Regions from separate parts of the Sporosarcina sp. NPDC096371 genome, predicted to be linked through region 3. Evidence: riboswitches for the same ligand, from Rfam matches in the RefSeq annotation. Region 3 holds a riboswitch; each other region holds the start of a gene.
What was found. Region 3 has a riboswitch for cobalamin ahead of metE (5-methyltetrahydropteroyltriglutamate--homocysteine S-methyltransferase). Riboswitches for the same ligand answer to the same signal wherever they lie in the genome.
Positions count from the first base shown of each region.

Region 1: another riboswitch for cobalamin. It lies ahead of ACIQ0H_RS07785 (ABC transporter substrate-binding protein); the one in region 3 lies ahead of metE (5-methyltetrahydropteroyltriglutamate--homocysteine S-methyltransferase).
Region 2: another riboswitch for cobalamin. It lies ahead of ACIQ0H_RS07245 (ribonucleoside-diphosphate reductase subunit alpha); the one in region 3 lies ahead of metE (5-methyltetrahydropteroyltriglutamate--homocysteine S-methyltransferase).

Region 1 covers NZ_JBIWFE010000002.1:378,041-382,677, reverse strand. Annotated here, with positions in the region: gene ACIQ0H_RS07790 (FecCD family ABC transporter permease) at 1-744, opposite strand, end outside; gene ACIQ0H_RS07785 (ABC transporter substrate-binding protein) at 737-1,699, opposite strand; cobalamin riboswitch at 1,818-1,968, opposite strand; gene argS (arginine--tRNA ligase) at 2,184-3,851, opposite strand; gene ACIQ0H_RS07775 (YwiB family protein) at 3,848-4,279, opposite strand; gene ACIQ0H_RS07770 (transglycosylase domain-containing protein) at 4,597-4,637, shown strand, end outside.
Region 2 covers NZ_JBIWFE010000002.1:265,823-270,459, forward strand. Annotated here, with positions in the region: gene ACIQ0H_RS07235 (alanine/glycine:cation symporter family protein) at 1-211, shown strand, start outside; gene argS (arginine--tRNA ligase) at 270-1,934, opposite strand; T-box leader at 1,988-2,178, opposite strand; cobalamin riboswitch at 2,449-2,633, shown strand; gene ACIQ0H_RS07245 (ribonucleoside-diphosphate reductase subunit alpha) at 2,804-4,637, shown strand, end outside.
Region 3 covers NZ_JBIWFE010000003.1:33,041-37,677, forward strand. Annotated here, with positions in the region: gene ACIQ0H_RS08960 (EAL domain-containing protein) at 1-39, shown strand, start outside; gene metE (5-methyltetrahydropteroyltriglutamate--homocysteine S-methyltransferase) at 162-2,450, opposite strand; cobalamin riboswitch at 2,645-2,792, opposite strand; gene ACIQ0H_RS08970 (DUF3006 domain-containing protein) at 2,917-3,180, opposite strand; gene ACIQ0H_RS08975 (MBL fold metallo-hydrolase) at 3,181-4,302, opposite strand; gene ACIQ0H_RS08980 (DUF6843 domain-containing protein) at 4,448-4,637, shown strand, end outside.

The DNA.
Region 1 (4,637 bases), on a different contig from region 3:
AACTGCCGAACCTGTCAGGATGGACCCCCCAATTAAAATCATGAATTTCCTGCGCTTCACATTGACCCCTAAATGGTGAGCGCGCTCTTCGCCGAACAACATGGCATTTAATTCAAGGCGACATAGCCAAAGCATAATGGAACCAATGAGGACAAACGGCAAGATCATCGTGACATAATTCCAACCACGCATCGATACACTGCCGAGCAACCAGCCGATAATTTGTCGCAGTTCTTCACCAGTTAAAGCAATCATTAGCGATAACACGGAACCCAGAAACGAGCCGAAGATGATGCCTGTTAAAATAATGGTTTCCATTTTCAGCGCACGATCGACGAGGCGTGCAAATCCTAGCACAAGGAACATCGTCAATGCTGCACCGACCATACTAAAAATGGGTAGCGTATAGTTGCCAAATATCGGGATGGAAATACCGAAAAAAAGCGTCATCACAGCGCCGACAGAGGCGCCGGATGACACTCCGAGGGTGTATGGATCAGCGAGCGGATTTTTGAGCAGTCCTTGAAAAGCGGCTCCTGCAATTGCAAGTGACGCGCCAACTAGTCCTGCCAATACGACGCGTGGCATACGAATCTTCCATAAAATATTCGTAGCTGTCTCATCTGCTCCTGTATTCCATAACGTACTGATCGGAATATTCACCGAGCCGATCGATACACCGAGCCAAATCGCCACAGCAAGTGTGGCGATAGACACGATATAGGCAACGCTAGATTTATTCACCAAAAGCCTCTGGATAGATAGCTTTTGCTACTTCTTCCAACCCCTCTGCAAGACGTGGACCTGTACGGCTTGTCTTGTTTTCATCCACTTGAACAACTGCTTGGTTTTTGATAGCTGTAATCGAATCAAAACCATCACGTTTGTAAACATCTTCGACAGCTGTGTCAATATAGCTATACATCACAATGATGACTTCCGGATTACGGCTAACGATTTCTTCTGGAGACATCATGAACCAATCTTCTTGGTCAGCGGAAATATTTTTTGCTCCAACCATGTTGAGGATTTCATTCATAAACGTATTGTTACCTGGTGTGTAGATAGTCGGTGCCGGTGATGTTTCTACGAAAACCGTCTTCTTTTTGTCAACGGAAGCTAATTTCGATGTCACTTCTTCAACTTTCTCTTTCATATTTGCGATGATTTTTTCAGCTTCTTCTGATTTACCTGTTGCTTGTCCGATTGTTACGATTGTTGCATACGTTTCTTCAAAATCTTTTGCATTTTTCACAACGAAGACAGGGATTCCTGCATCACGGATTTGTTGGAGACCTTCTTCACCGGTACTTAGCCCCATTTCGTGGGCAAAGACGATGTCGGGATTCATCGCAACGATCTTCTCTACGTCAAACTGCTGACCACCGATTTTCTCTTTTTCAAGTGCTTCTGCAGGGTAATTATCGTAGTCACTAACAGCAATGACTTCAGTATTTAGTCCAAGCGCGAACAAAATTTCGGTGTTGCTAGACTGCATGGAAACAATCGTTTCCGGCGCTTTTTCCAATGTAATTTCATTGCCGACTGCGTCCGTTATCGTTAGTGGAAAATCTTTTTGAGAAGCGACATCTTCCTGTGGTGTTGCATCTACTTTAGGCTTATCTGTTGCAGTTCCGCATGCCGCGAGGACAAACACTGCAAGTAGTGACATTAGCCATAATGGCCACATCTTTTTCATATCATTTTCCTCCTATTTGTTCCAAATAAAAATCCCCCGCATGAGCACGGAGGAATGTTTTAGTAAAAATACGGATGCGTGGACGCATCGATTTCCACCAAACCTATCCTCGTAGGCTTACGGATGATTCATAAAGGCAGGTCTCCTGACTTGTGGTCACGTTTTAGCAACGTGTCGACACTTACAGTGGCGGGACCGCGTCGGACTTCAACCGACTTCCCTTTTAACCTCGTCTTTGATGGCGAGGCACCTTTATGTTTGGCTATGTAATTTTGTACATCTTTCAGTATACTACAACTTTTGAAGGTGTCGATGTTGATTTACTTTCATTTAACTCAGGTTAGATTGCACTCCATCGGGATTTGCTTGCGTACATATGTTGTTTGCTTGCACTCAACTAGGTTTTGATTGCAAACTATAACTTTCCTCCCATCAAAAAACCGCCACACCAAGGAAAACATCCTCAGCGTAGCGGTCCATTCAATTACATTTTTTCTGGGGCAGAAACACCAATCAGTTTTAGTGCATTTGCAACAGTCGTACGTGTTGCCGTGATAAGTGCAAGTCGTGCTTCTGACAATTCATGATTTGCTGGATCCAATACTTTTTCTGCATTGTAGAAGCTATGGAATGCTGCAGCCAGTTCTTGAATATAAGTTGCGACGCGATGTGGAATGCGCATTCTTGCCGCATCACTCACCACTTGTGGGAAATCACCAATCTTCTTCAACAAATCCAATTCTTTTTCCGCTTGCAATAAAGAAACGTTAGCCACAGATGCAGCTAGTCCTGCTTCACCGGCTTGTCGCAAGATGGAAGAAATCCGTGCATGCGCATATTGTGCGTAGTACACAGGGTTTTCATTGGACTGTGAAATCGCAAGATCGAGGTCAAAGTCCATTTGAGAATCGCCTGAACGCATAGCAAAGAAGTAACGAACTGCATCAAGACCCACTTCTTCTACAAGTTCACGCAATGTCACTGCTTTCCCTGTACGCTTACTCATTTTGAATTTCTCGCCGTCTTTATACAGCTGAACCATTTGCGCCACACTGACTTCCAGTGTTTCCCGATCGTAACCGAGGGCTTCAATTGCCGCTTTCATACGCGGGATGTAACCGTGGTGATCTGCTCCCCAAATGTTAATGAGCTTGTCGAAGCCACGGAATAATTTATCTTCATGATAAGCAATGTCTGGTGTCAAATACGTATATGTTCCATCATTTTTAATGAGTACACGATCTTTGTCATCGCCAAATGTTGTTGAACGGAACCACGTTGCACCGTCTTCTTCAAAAACATGGCCGTTTGCACGCAATTTGTCGAGCGCAACGTCGATTTTACCGTTTTCATATAATGAAGTTTCCGAGAACCATACATCAAACGATACGCGGAAATCAGCTAGGTCTTTCTTCAATTTTTCCAATTCGAAATCAAGTCCGTACTTACGGAAAAATGCATAACGCTCTTCTTCAGCAACGTTGACGTATTTATCGCCAAATTCTTTCGCAAGCTCTTCTCCAATACCAATAATATCTTTTCCTTGGTAGCCGTCCTCAGGCATTTCCATGTCTAAACCAAGCGCTTGGAAATAACGCGCTTCCACGGATTTCGCAAGATTATGCACTTGATTACCTGCGTCGTTAATATAGTATTCGCGTGCGACATCGTAACCTGCAAAATCGAGGACATTACAAAGTGAATCGCCAAGTGACGCTCCACGTGCATGGCCTAGATGAAGATCCCCAGTCGGGTTAGCAGATACAAATTCCACCTGAACTTTTTCATTTGCGCCAGAAGTTGAACGGCCATAATTTTCTGCCTGCTCCAGAACCGTCTTCACAACATCGCCTAGGTAATCTGTTTTCAATTTGATATTCATGAACCCTGGGCCCGCAATGTCGATGGATTCAATGGAAGTTGCTGACGTGTCCAATTTCTCAAGAATTGCTTCCGCAATAGCACGTGGTGGCTTTTTCGCCAATTTTGTCAGTTGCATCGCGATGTTTGTTGCGTAATCCCCGTTGTCTTTACTTTTTGGAGTTTCCAGCATAATGTCTGGTATCGCTGCTTCTTCTACTAGTTCTGCCGCAATAACTGCCGCGCGCAATGCTGATTTTACCTCTTGTTGGATCTGTTCTACTGCGTTCATAGTGTTCCCTCCGTATATGTAATGGTCAATTCGTATATGCCAAGTAAAGATCCTTCCGCATGTAACTCGTAAGCTACACGGAATCGTCCTGTTTGTTCACTACATTCAAGCTGCGTCGTTTTGACGAGCAAGTCAAATGATGCTGGTCCGCTACCATAAGTCCCTGGCCGTTCTCCGTCTAGGATGAAAGGCAAGCGCATCGTAACCGCACCACTACGTAATATAAGTGCATCTTCCGCACCCATTTTAACCGTCGTCATAACCTCGCGACCATTTTGTTGTTCTTCATATTTCAAATAGCGTTTACCCTTTTTTTCAATAAGTTGTCCTGTTAGGCTTAACTCATGAATCTCCTGTTCTTGTCCGGGATGCCGGATTGACGAATGGAGCTGGATATCCACTTTGCGTACCCTATCCTGCGTTTCCATACGCTCACCGTCCTTTTTTATTGTTTAGGCTCCAGGCGCTCGAGTCGCTTCAGACTCGCTGATAAAGACACAGAACGCCTTTATCTTCAAGTCCTCCAGCGCTTGTCGCATCTAGCAGGCGCCTTCCGCTTTTCCTAATACATACATCTTTTTATTATATCCTGTTTCGCTTCTAGATTCCAATCTATCCGACCGATTTGGTACAAATCCAGTACAAATTTTACGAATACTATTATGTATATTTTTACGTTCATTCCGTTTAATCTCTTTTCATCCGTCACATACTATAGGCATCGAAACGGACGGGACGGGATTGTATGCAGCGTGTAAAGTATTTAAAAAAAGTAAAGCGACGCAA
Region 2 (4,637 bases), on a different contig from region 3:
TAGCGTTGTTTGGAGCATGGCGGATTTATTCATGGGGATGATGGCGATTTTGAATTTGATTGTCATTCTAATGCTTGGTAAAGTCGCATTCAAAGTACTGGATGATTTCACGGTTCAACGTAAAAAAGGTTTGAATCCAACTTTTAAAGCAAGTACGATTCCAGGTCTGACAGGTGCTGAGTGTTGGGAAGAAAAAAAGTCTGAAAAATAATAGCAAGACTCAAAAAGCATCGGTGCTTTTCACCGATGCTTTTCTTAATTTAGTAAAGTTACATTTCCTCCGGTGCTGCCATTCCTAATAAGCGCAAAGCTTCTTTCAAGACAGTGGCAGTACAGCTAATGAGCGCGATTCGATAGGTTAGATGGTTGGCATCCGAAAGCACCTGGACATTGCCGTAAAATGAGTTGAAAGCTTGTGCAAGATCGACTGCATACTTTGCAATGAAGGAAGGATCTGCATGGTCTGCGGCACGTTTAATGACTTGTGGGAACTGCTCAAGTGTTTTTACGATTTCCCATTCAAAATCATTTACCTCATCGACTGTAAAAGTAGTTGTGTCATCAGCTTTTCTTAGCACTGCATGAGCCCGTGCGCATGCATATTGGACATATGGACCAGTTTCGCCTTCTGTTTGGAGCATAGTTGCCAAGTTAAACTCGATATCGTGTTTTCGGTGCTGCTTTAGATCACTGAAAATGATAGCACCAACGCCAATGGCCAGAGCAATCGCTTCTTTATTTAATAAGTTAGGGTTTTTTTCTTCAATATTTTTTTGTGCAAGGGCAATGGCATCGTTCAGCACTTCTTCCAATAATACGATTTTCCCTTTGCGTGTGGACATCTTTTTTCCGTCCTTCAAGATGAGTCCGAAAGGGATATGCTCGATTGTATCTGCCCAGTCGTAGCCCAGTTTGCCGAGTACCTGCTTCACTTGTGTGAAGTGAAAGCTTTGTTCATTGCCAACGACGTACAGCGATTTCACGAAGTTATAGGTTGTTTTTCTGTCGATGGCGGCGCTCAAATCACGAGTCGCATACAATGTAGCGCCATCTGATTTTTTAATCAAACAAGGCGGCATATCCTCATCGAGCTCAACGACTAACGCACCATCCGACTCCACCAACAGTCCTTTGTTAGCTAACTCGTTGACGACGGGTTCCATTTTGTCATTATAATAAGCTTCGCCGTTATACGAATCGAAGGTGATTCCTAGCAAGTCATAAATGCGTTGAAACTCTTTCAGTGATGCTGATTTGAACCATTTCCATAATGCGAGTGCCTCGGTATCGCCGTCTTCAAGCGCTTTGAAAGCTGCTCTACCTTGCTCATTTAGCGAGTCATCTAGCTCTGCTTCTTCGTGGAAACGGATGTACAGCCCCAATAGTGTTTGTATCGGTGCTTGTTGAACTTCTTGCTCACTTCCCCATTTCCGATACGCTGTGAGTAACTTACCGAACTGCGTTCCCCAATCGCCGATATAATTAATCTTCACGGTATTAAAACCATTCTTTTCGAGTAATAAAGCAATCGAATTACCGATGACGGTAGAGCGTAGATGGCCCATAGAAAACGGCTTTGCAATATTAGGGGAGGACAAATCAATCGTGACAACTCCGCCATTGCCATCATTATTGGAACCATAAGATGTGGATTGTTTGTGAATGGTTTGCAGTAAAAAACGAGTGATTTCAGAACGATTAACAAATATATTCACATAACCACCCATAGCTTGCGCTTTTAAGATTAACGGATGATTGATGGCTTGAGCCAGTTCTTCAGCAATGACAACGGGGGATTTTCGTAATTCCTTTGCAAACGGGAAACAGGGTAGTGCCAAGTCACCTAAATGTGTATGAACGGGCCGTTCAAGCATACTTTCTTGTATCGGAATCGGACTAAATTGTTGTAGAACTTGCAAAATATCTTTTTTCATCGCCAACCACTCCTCGTTTATTTATTTGAACAAAAAAAGCCCTCGTCTCAAATTAATGAGACGAAAGCTTAGCCTCCGCGGTACCACTCAAATTGCCCATACAGGGCCACTTTCTCATAACGGCGAGTCACCGGCTTTACAAGCATCTCAGAAGTGCGGTTCACAACCATTCTTTACTAGGCTCCCATCGTCCCTAGTTTGCTGAAAAAGAAATGACTGTTACTCTCTTCGTCATAGATATTGTATTTGAATGTAGCAAAATTGGAATCAGGTGTCAATGAGGAATCTGTCTATTCTAAAAAATGCGTGGTAGCAAAATATTTTTTGACTGCGCGATATTGTTTATAACTTTGTAGATAGTTACGTACATGTTGATAATGACGGTCACAATGATAAGCGAAAAAAACTGTGGATATGTGGATAAGCCTTTGTTAATCGAACGTAAAAACTTTTCTCCTATTTACGTTATAACCACAACATGTTAGGGTAAAGAAAGTAAATGAGACACAACATATAGTATTGAACGATGAAATGGTACCGACACCGGTTTAAAAGGGAATCCGAAATAATGGAGCTGTCCCCGCAACTGTAAGCGCCGACGACCGCCGAATAAGCCACTGTGGAGAGCACACCATGGGAAGGGCAAGGCAGGAAGGACGAAGCGTGAGCCAGGAGACCTGCCTTTCATCGTCAAGCGACACTTTCTTCGGGGGTTGAGAGGTTGAAGCGAATGGGATGCTGTTTTTTTCGTGAGGCCCTATTCCGTTTCCAACAACGAACCCATGGGCGATAGCTCTACCGATAAGGTGGACCTGTCGCTTTTTTAATGAAAACTTATAGACAACATATTAGACAACATATAGAAGGAGATGGTCGTTTTGACTACTAAAATTGCGAAAACTGGAATTGATCGTATAGTGGATGAGTTACAGGGTGAATTTGGTGCGGGGAAAATAGAACCGCTCGTCATCGCAAGTGAACGCTGGTTACAGAAAAATCCGGAGGGCTCTCAGTCTGAATGGACGAAAGCGATGACGTTAGAATCACTAAGCAACTTGGACGAGTCAACAACGTACTGGACATTTGTTGCAGCACGTATCCATCTCCGTGACGTCTATGCGCGACAAGAACAACTACGTGGGGCAAAAGTCTATACAGATTTTGCGAACAACGTTGCCCGTCTTGTTGATCAAGGCTTGTACACATCTGTATTGACAGAAAAATATTCACACGAAGACCTTGTCCATCTTGGACAGTTAATGGAACCCGAACGGGACAAGCTATTTACATATATCGGATTAAAAACGTTGATGGACCGCTATGTAGCAGTCGATTTCAATAAACAATCGGTTGAACTTCCACAAGAGCGTTGGTTGATTATTGCGATGATGCTCATGCAAAATGAAACGGAAAATCGTCTTGGAAAAGTAGCGGAGTCATACTGGGCAATGAGCAACTTGTTTATGACCGTGGCGACGCCGACATTGTCGAATGCTGGGAAACCACATGGTCAATTGTCGAGCTGCTTTATCGACACAGTCGACGATTCTTTGCAAGGAATCTACGACAGCAACACGGATATCGCCAACTTGTCGAAATACGGTGGCGGCATCGGTGTTTACATGGGGAAAGTGCGCAGTCGTGGTGCTTCCATCAGAGGATTTAAAGGTGCATCAAGCGGAGTCCTTCCGTGGATTAAACAGTTGAATAACACGGCAGTCAGTGTTGATCAGCTTGGACAACGCCAAGGTGCAATCGCCGTATACTTGGATGTTTTCCATAAAGATATTTTCACTTTCCTTGATTTGAAACTGAATAATGGCGACGAGCGCTTACGTGCGCATGATATTTTCACAGGTGTATGTTTACCGGATATTTATATGGAACAAGTAGAAGCGCGCGGTGAATGGCACTTATTTGATCCACATGAAGTCCGTACGGTAATGGGTTATTCTCTTGAGGACTATTATGATGAAACAAAAGGCGGCGGTTCTTTCCGTGAGAAATATATGGAATGCGTCAACCATCCAGAATTGAGCAAGGAAACTGTCCCTGCTATTGACCTTATGAAACGTATTATGCGCAGTCAGCTTGAAACAGGCGTGCCGTTTATGTTCTACCGTGATGAAGTCAATCGTGCTAATGCGAACAAACATGAAGGTATGATTTATTCTTCCAACTTGTGTACAGAAATTATGCAAAATATGAGTGCGACGCAATTTGAATCGGTTACACTCGAAGACGATATTGTTGTCACACGTTCAAAACCAGGCGATTTCGTTGTCTGTAACTTATCTTCCATTAACTTAGGACGTGCAGTTCCTGCAAGTGTTTTAGAAAGACTTATTAAAATTCAAGTGCGTATGCTCGATAATGTTATCGATTTAAATAAAATACCGGTTGTCCAAGCACAACGGACAAATTCACGTTACCGTGGAATTGGTTTAGGAACGTTCGGTTGGCATCACTTGCTGGCGCTACAGAACATTCAATGGGAATCGTACGCAGCGGTGGATTATGCCGATAAACTATATGAAAAAATTGCGTATTTGACGATTCAAGCATCCTCGGAACTAGCGAAGGAAAAGGGAGCTTATCCTTTATTTGAAGGATCTGATTGGCAGTCTGGTGCTTATTTTGAAAACAAAGGATACGATTCGAAAGATTGGCGTGAACTCCGTGCGGATGTGGCGACTAACGGTA
Region 3 (4,637 bases):
GAAATGCTAGTCGCTAACCATATTAATCATGGGTTATAGAATTGCTTGGTAATCCGAAATGAAGAACGCCAGTCCCCAGCGGTTTCAATTACACTGAAACCGTCGGGAGCTGGCTTTTAATGTTGCCCGGAATTTGGCAGGCATAGACGTGTCTACAGTAGTTATTTCTGCAAAACAGCGTAATGCTCGCGCATAGTATTTGTAGCCGCGACCATATTTTTTAAAGCTGCAATGGTTTCTTCATGCTTTCTTGTTTTTAAACCGCAATCGGGGTTAATCCAAAATTGGTTGGGTTCTAGTACGCCAAGGCCTTGTTCGATGACGTCAATCATTTCTTTGACTTCGGGAACCCGAGGGCTATGGATATCGTAGACGCCGAGACCAATACCTTTGTCGTAAGAGAAGTCATTGAAGGCGGAAACGAGATCGCCGTGGCTTCGTGATGTTTCGATGGAGATGACGTCTGCATCCAGCCCACTGATCGAGTCGATGAAGTCGTTGAATTCACAGTAGCACATATGCGTATGGATTTGCGTTGTATCTTGTACGGACGCTGTCGCTAGTCTAAATGCGTTGATGGCCCACTCCAGGTAGTCGTTCCATTCCGACTTTTTGAGCGGTAAGCCTTCGCGAAGAGCGGGTTCGTCTACTTGAATGATGTGAATGCCAGCCTCTTCCAACGCTTCGACTTCTTTTCGTAGCGCAAGTGCGATTTGGTAGGTGACATCTTTACGCGAAATGTCGTCGCGTACAAATGACCAGTTCAAAATGGTGACAGGGCCCGTCAACATTCCTTTCATCGGTTTGTTCGTTAAGGATTGAGCGTAGACAGATTCTTCTACGGTCATGGGGTTGATGAATGTCACATCACCGTAAATAACGGGTGGTTTGACACAGCGTGAACCGTAGGAAACGACCCAAGCTTTCTCGGTGAAGACAAAGCCGCCCAATTTTTCGCCGAAATATTCGACCATGTCCGTCCGTTCAAATTCACCGTGAACAAAGACATCTAGCCCGATATCTTCTTGAATGTCGATCCATTGTTTGATTTCATTGCGGACGAAGTCGCGGTATTGTACATCCGTCGATTCACCTTTGCGCCATTTTGTTCGTGCACGGCGAACTTCCGGTGTCTGTGGGAAACTACCGATTGTTGTTGTTGGTAATAGTGGCAATTTAAAGTAGTCCTGCTGTTTGTCACGACGTTCTTTGAATGGCGAATGACGCTGACCATCTTGTACGCTGATGTTTTGCACGGCTTGCAGTAAACCAGGGTGATTTCTTGCAGGCAGATCTTCAAGATTTTGACGAGCAGTTAAACTTGTTGCCACCGCATCTGCGATCGCTTGATTCCCTTCGCGCAGGCCTTTAACGAGCGTTGTGACTTCCACAAGCTTTTCATCTGCAAAAGCAAGCGCGGCTTTAATCGTTGCATCCAGTTTTTCTTCCGATTGTACGGTAACTGGAACGTGAAGCAGACTGCTTGAAGGTTGTACCCACATGCGATCTGTTGGAACGAGCTTTGTCAACGCATCAAGCAAACTCGCTTTTTCTTTCAAATCTGCACGCCAGATGTTGCGTCCATCAATGAGGCCGACAGCAAGGGTTTTATCTACTGGGAAACTGTGTGCTTGCAATTGTTCAAGATTCTTATCTGCACCTTGCGCGAAATCTAGACCAATACCAGCTACAGGAAGGGCAACAACCTCTTCATAGTTCTCGAGTGCGTCAAAATATGTTTGTAGCATAATTTTAGTATGCGGAGCTACCGTACTTAGTTGTTTGTAAATTTCGGAGACGGTTTGGATGTCATCTTTCGTCAGTGACGTTGAGAGAATCGGTTCTTCGAGTTGAACCCACTGCGCCCCTGCTTCTGCTAATTCGTTAAGAATTTGGCCGTAAAGGGGAATCAATTGCAAAATGAATGCCGGGATATCCTTTTTGTCATAGCCTTTTGATAGTTTTAAAAACGTATATGGGCCAATTAAAACAGGCTTGCCGTCAATATTCAATTTTTCTTTCGCTTCCAGATAGGCAGTAAGTGGTTTGTTCTCTGTCAGTACTAGTTTTTTCTGACCATATTCTGGCACGATGTAATGGTAGTTTGCGTTGAACCATTTTGTCATTTCTGACGCAACTGCTTGATCATTGCCGCGTGCAATCGAGAAATACGTGGCAAGCGATACATCTCCGCCAGACCATCCAAAGCGCTCAGGAATCATGCCGAACATCACAGCTGTATCGAGCATCCGGTCGTAAAGCGTGAAATCACCGACAGGAATCAAGTCAATCCCCGCATCCTTTTGTTTTTGAAGACGTTCCAGCCGAAGTGTTTCGATTTCTGCGTGGAATAGGTCTTCCTCCAATTTTCCAGTCCAAAAAGCCTCGAGTGCTTTTTTCCATTCCCTGTTGCCCCCGATATATGGGTAACCAATCGTACTGCTGATCATTGACATACCGTTTCGTCTCCTCTTTTTGTGAAGTGAAGAAGTGTTTTTTAGCTTCTTAGGCAACAAAAAAACACTTCTAACGAGGGTTAGAAATGTTTACGTAGTTGATTCCGCTAGTTACGGATCGTACATGTGTGCCGCGGCACACATATCATTTGCGTTTGCATTCTAACACTCCCTATCGACCGTAGGGTAGAGCGTTACAAAAATAGGCAGCTATCTGGCTTCAGCAAATTTGCTGTTACAGTGGCGGGACCGCGCCGGATTATCGTTTCACCGGCTTCTCTATTAAGATCTGACAAATGTACGACTCATCAGACCACCTATTTCCATTGCTTTACTATTTAGTTATCGATGTGTTCAAAGCTATCATGTATCTATTATTCTGTCAAACGGAATATTACGAAAGAGTTTGAAAAAACGCCAGAGGAATGGTTCCTTGGCGTTTTTTCGGGTCTTCAACTATTTACTGACGTTTAAACCGGCTTGTCTTTTTCGATTTCAATCGCTGCATTCGATCTTCAACTTCTTGCCTATTCGCAAGCGTCTTGTCTATATCTGTTTGAATCGCAATGATTTTATCTTCTTGAATAGTCACTAAAAACCAAGTCCCCACAGTGCTGCCTGCTGGAAGGAAAGAAACGGGTACATGGAATTGCTGTTGTAATGCGTCAACGAGTATCAATGCGTCATTTGTATCCGTAAAACGATCGAGATAGCCTGAATGCATTTATTTGCCTCCCACGCAGGCAAGTCCCTGCGATTTGATATCCTGTAAACGTGCAGGTCCAATCCCTTTAATGGTGGTGAGCTCATCAATAGAATGATAAGGGCGAAGTTTGATTAATTCACTTGCCAAAGCAGGACCGATATGTGTGATTTGCTGAACATCTTCTTCACTTGCCGTGTTGATATCCAGACAAGAATTTCCCGCTGTTGGCTGGGAAAGTGTTCCTTGTTTTTGGGTCATGACTGTATAGGTTTTTCCATCTGTTTCTACCATGATCGTACCATGTGTATCTGTTCCGTATAGGGGGATGTCCCTCGAATGGATACGATCAACGACTTCAGCATCAGGATGACCATATGAGTTATCAATCCCGGCAGAGTAAATCGCGATTTCTGGCTTGACGGCCTGCAAAAATTCAGGTGTGCTAGATGTATTGGAGCCATGGTGTCCGAGATGTAAAATCTGTGCATGGATGTTTGCGCCATTTGTGAGGATTGCCTGTTCCGCCTGTTGTTCAGCATCCCCTGTGAATAGGAAGGACACTTCTCCATATTGTAACCGCATCGCGAGCGAATTATTATTTGTATTCGCCGAAAGAGCGTTTGGATGAAGAATCGCGATTTCAAGTGGTCCGATGTCAAATACCTCGCCAACTTCGGGTTCGTAATACTCGACATTATGCTTCTCAATTGCTTCTAGTGATTTCGCAAACACCCCTGAATTTGCGGTTTCCCCGTTCATCCACACTTCAGTTACGGAAAACTCTCCTATGATTTTATCCAATTGGCCGATGTGATCGGCATGGGGATGTGTCACGGCGATGATGTCAATATCCTTGATATTTTGTGCATGAAGGTAATCGACTACATCGGATGCGTTCCAATCTCCGGTATCAATAAGGAGATTAATCGATTCATCCTTGTCAATTACTTGTAGCAACGTCGCATCCGCTTGTCCAACGTCTATGTAATGGACTTTCAATGTACCATTTTGTTGTGCATCGCCAGTGTCTATCTCTACGTTGTCTAATTTGGATACAGGTTCAATGATGTCATTTGAACAACCAGAAAAAATAAGCAAACTGATGAATAGAGTAAGATAGGCGACTATTTTTTTACGCATGATAGTCCTCCTAAGTCATAATGTCATAGTGTATATCCTTAATTGTAACAGATGGGTGAACGTTAGTTCCATTGACAATAATATGATAGAATTGACAGATAACCGTTATGATTTTGAACGAATGTATGAGATGAGGGAATAAAGAATGAACAAAAAGTGGTTTATCGTAAGCACACTTTTCATAACCTTTTTAGTAAGTGGATGCATGAACAGCGGCAAAACAAACGCCATCTATTTAATTCCTGAAGGTTATACCGGGCATGCATTGGCTTTTTATAATGTGAAGGGTGCGCAGCCACTTACGTATGAAGGGGATTTTGCGGTTCATGAAATGA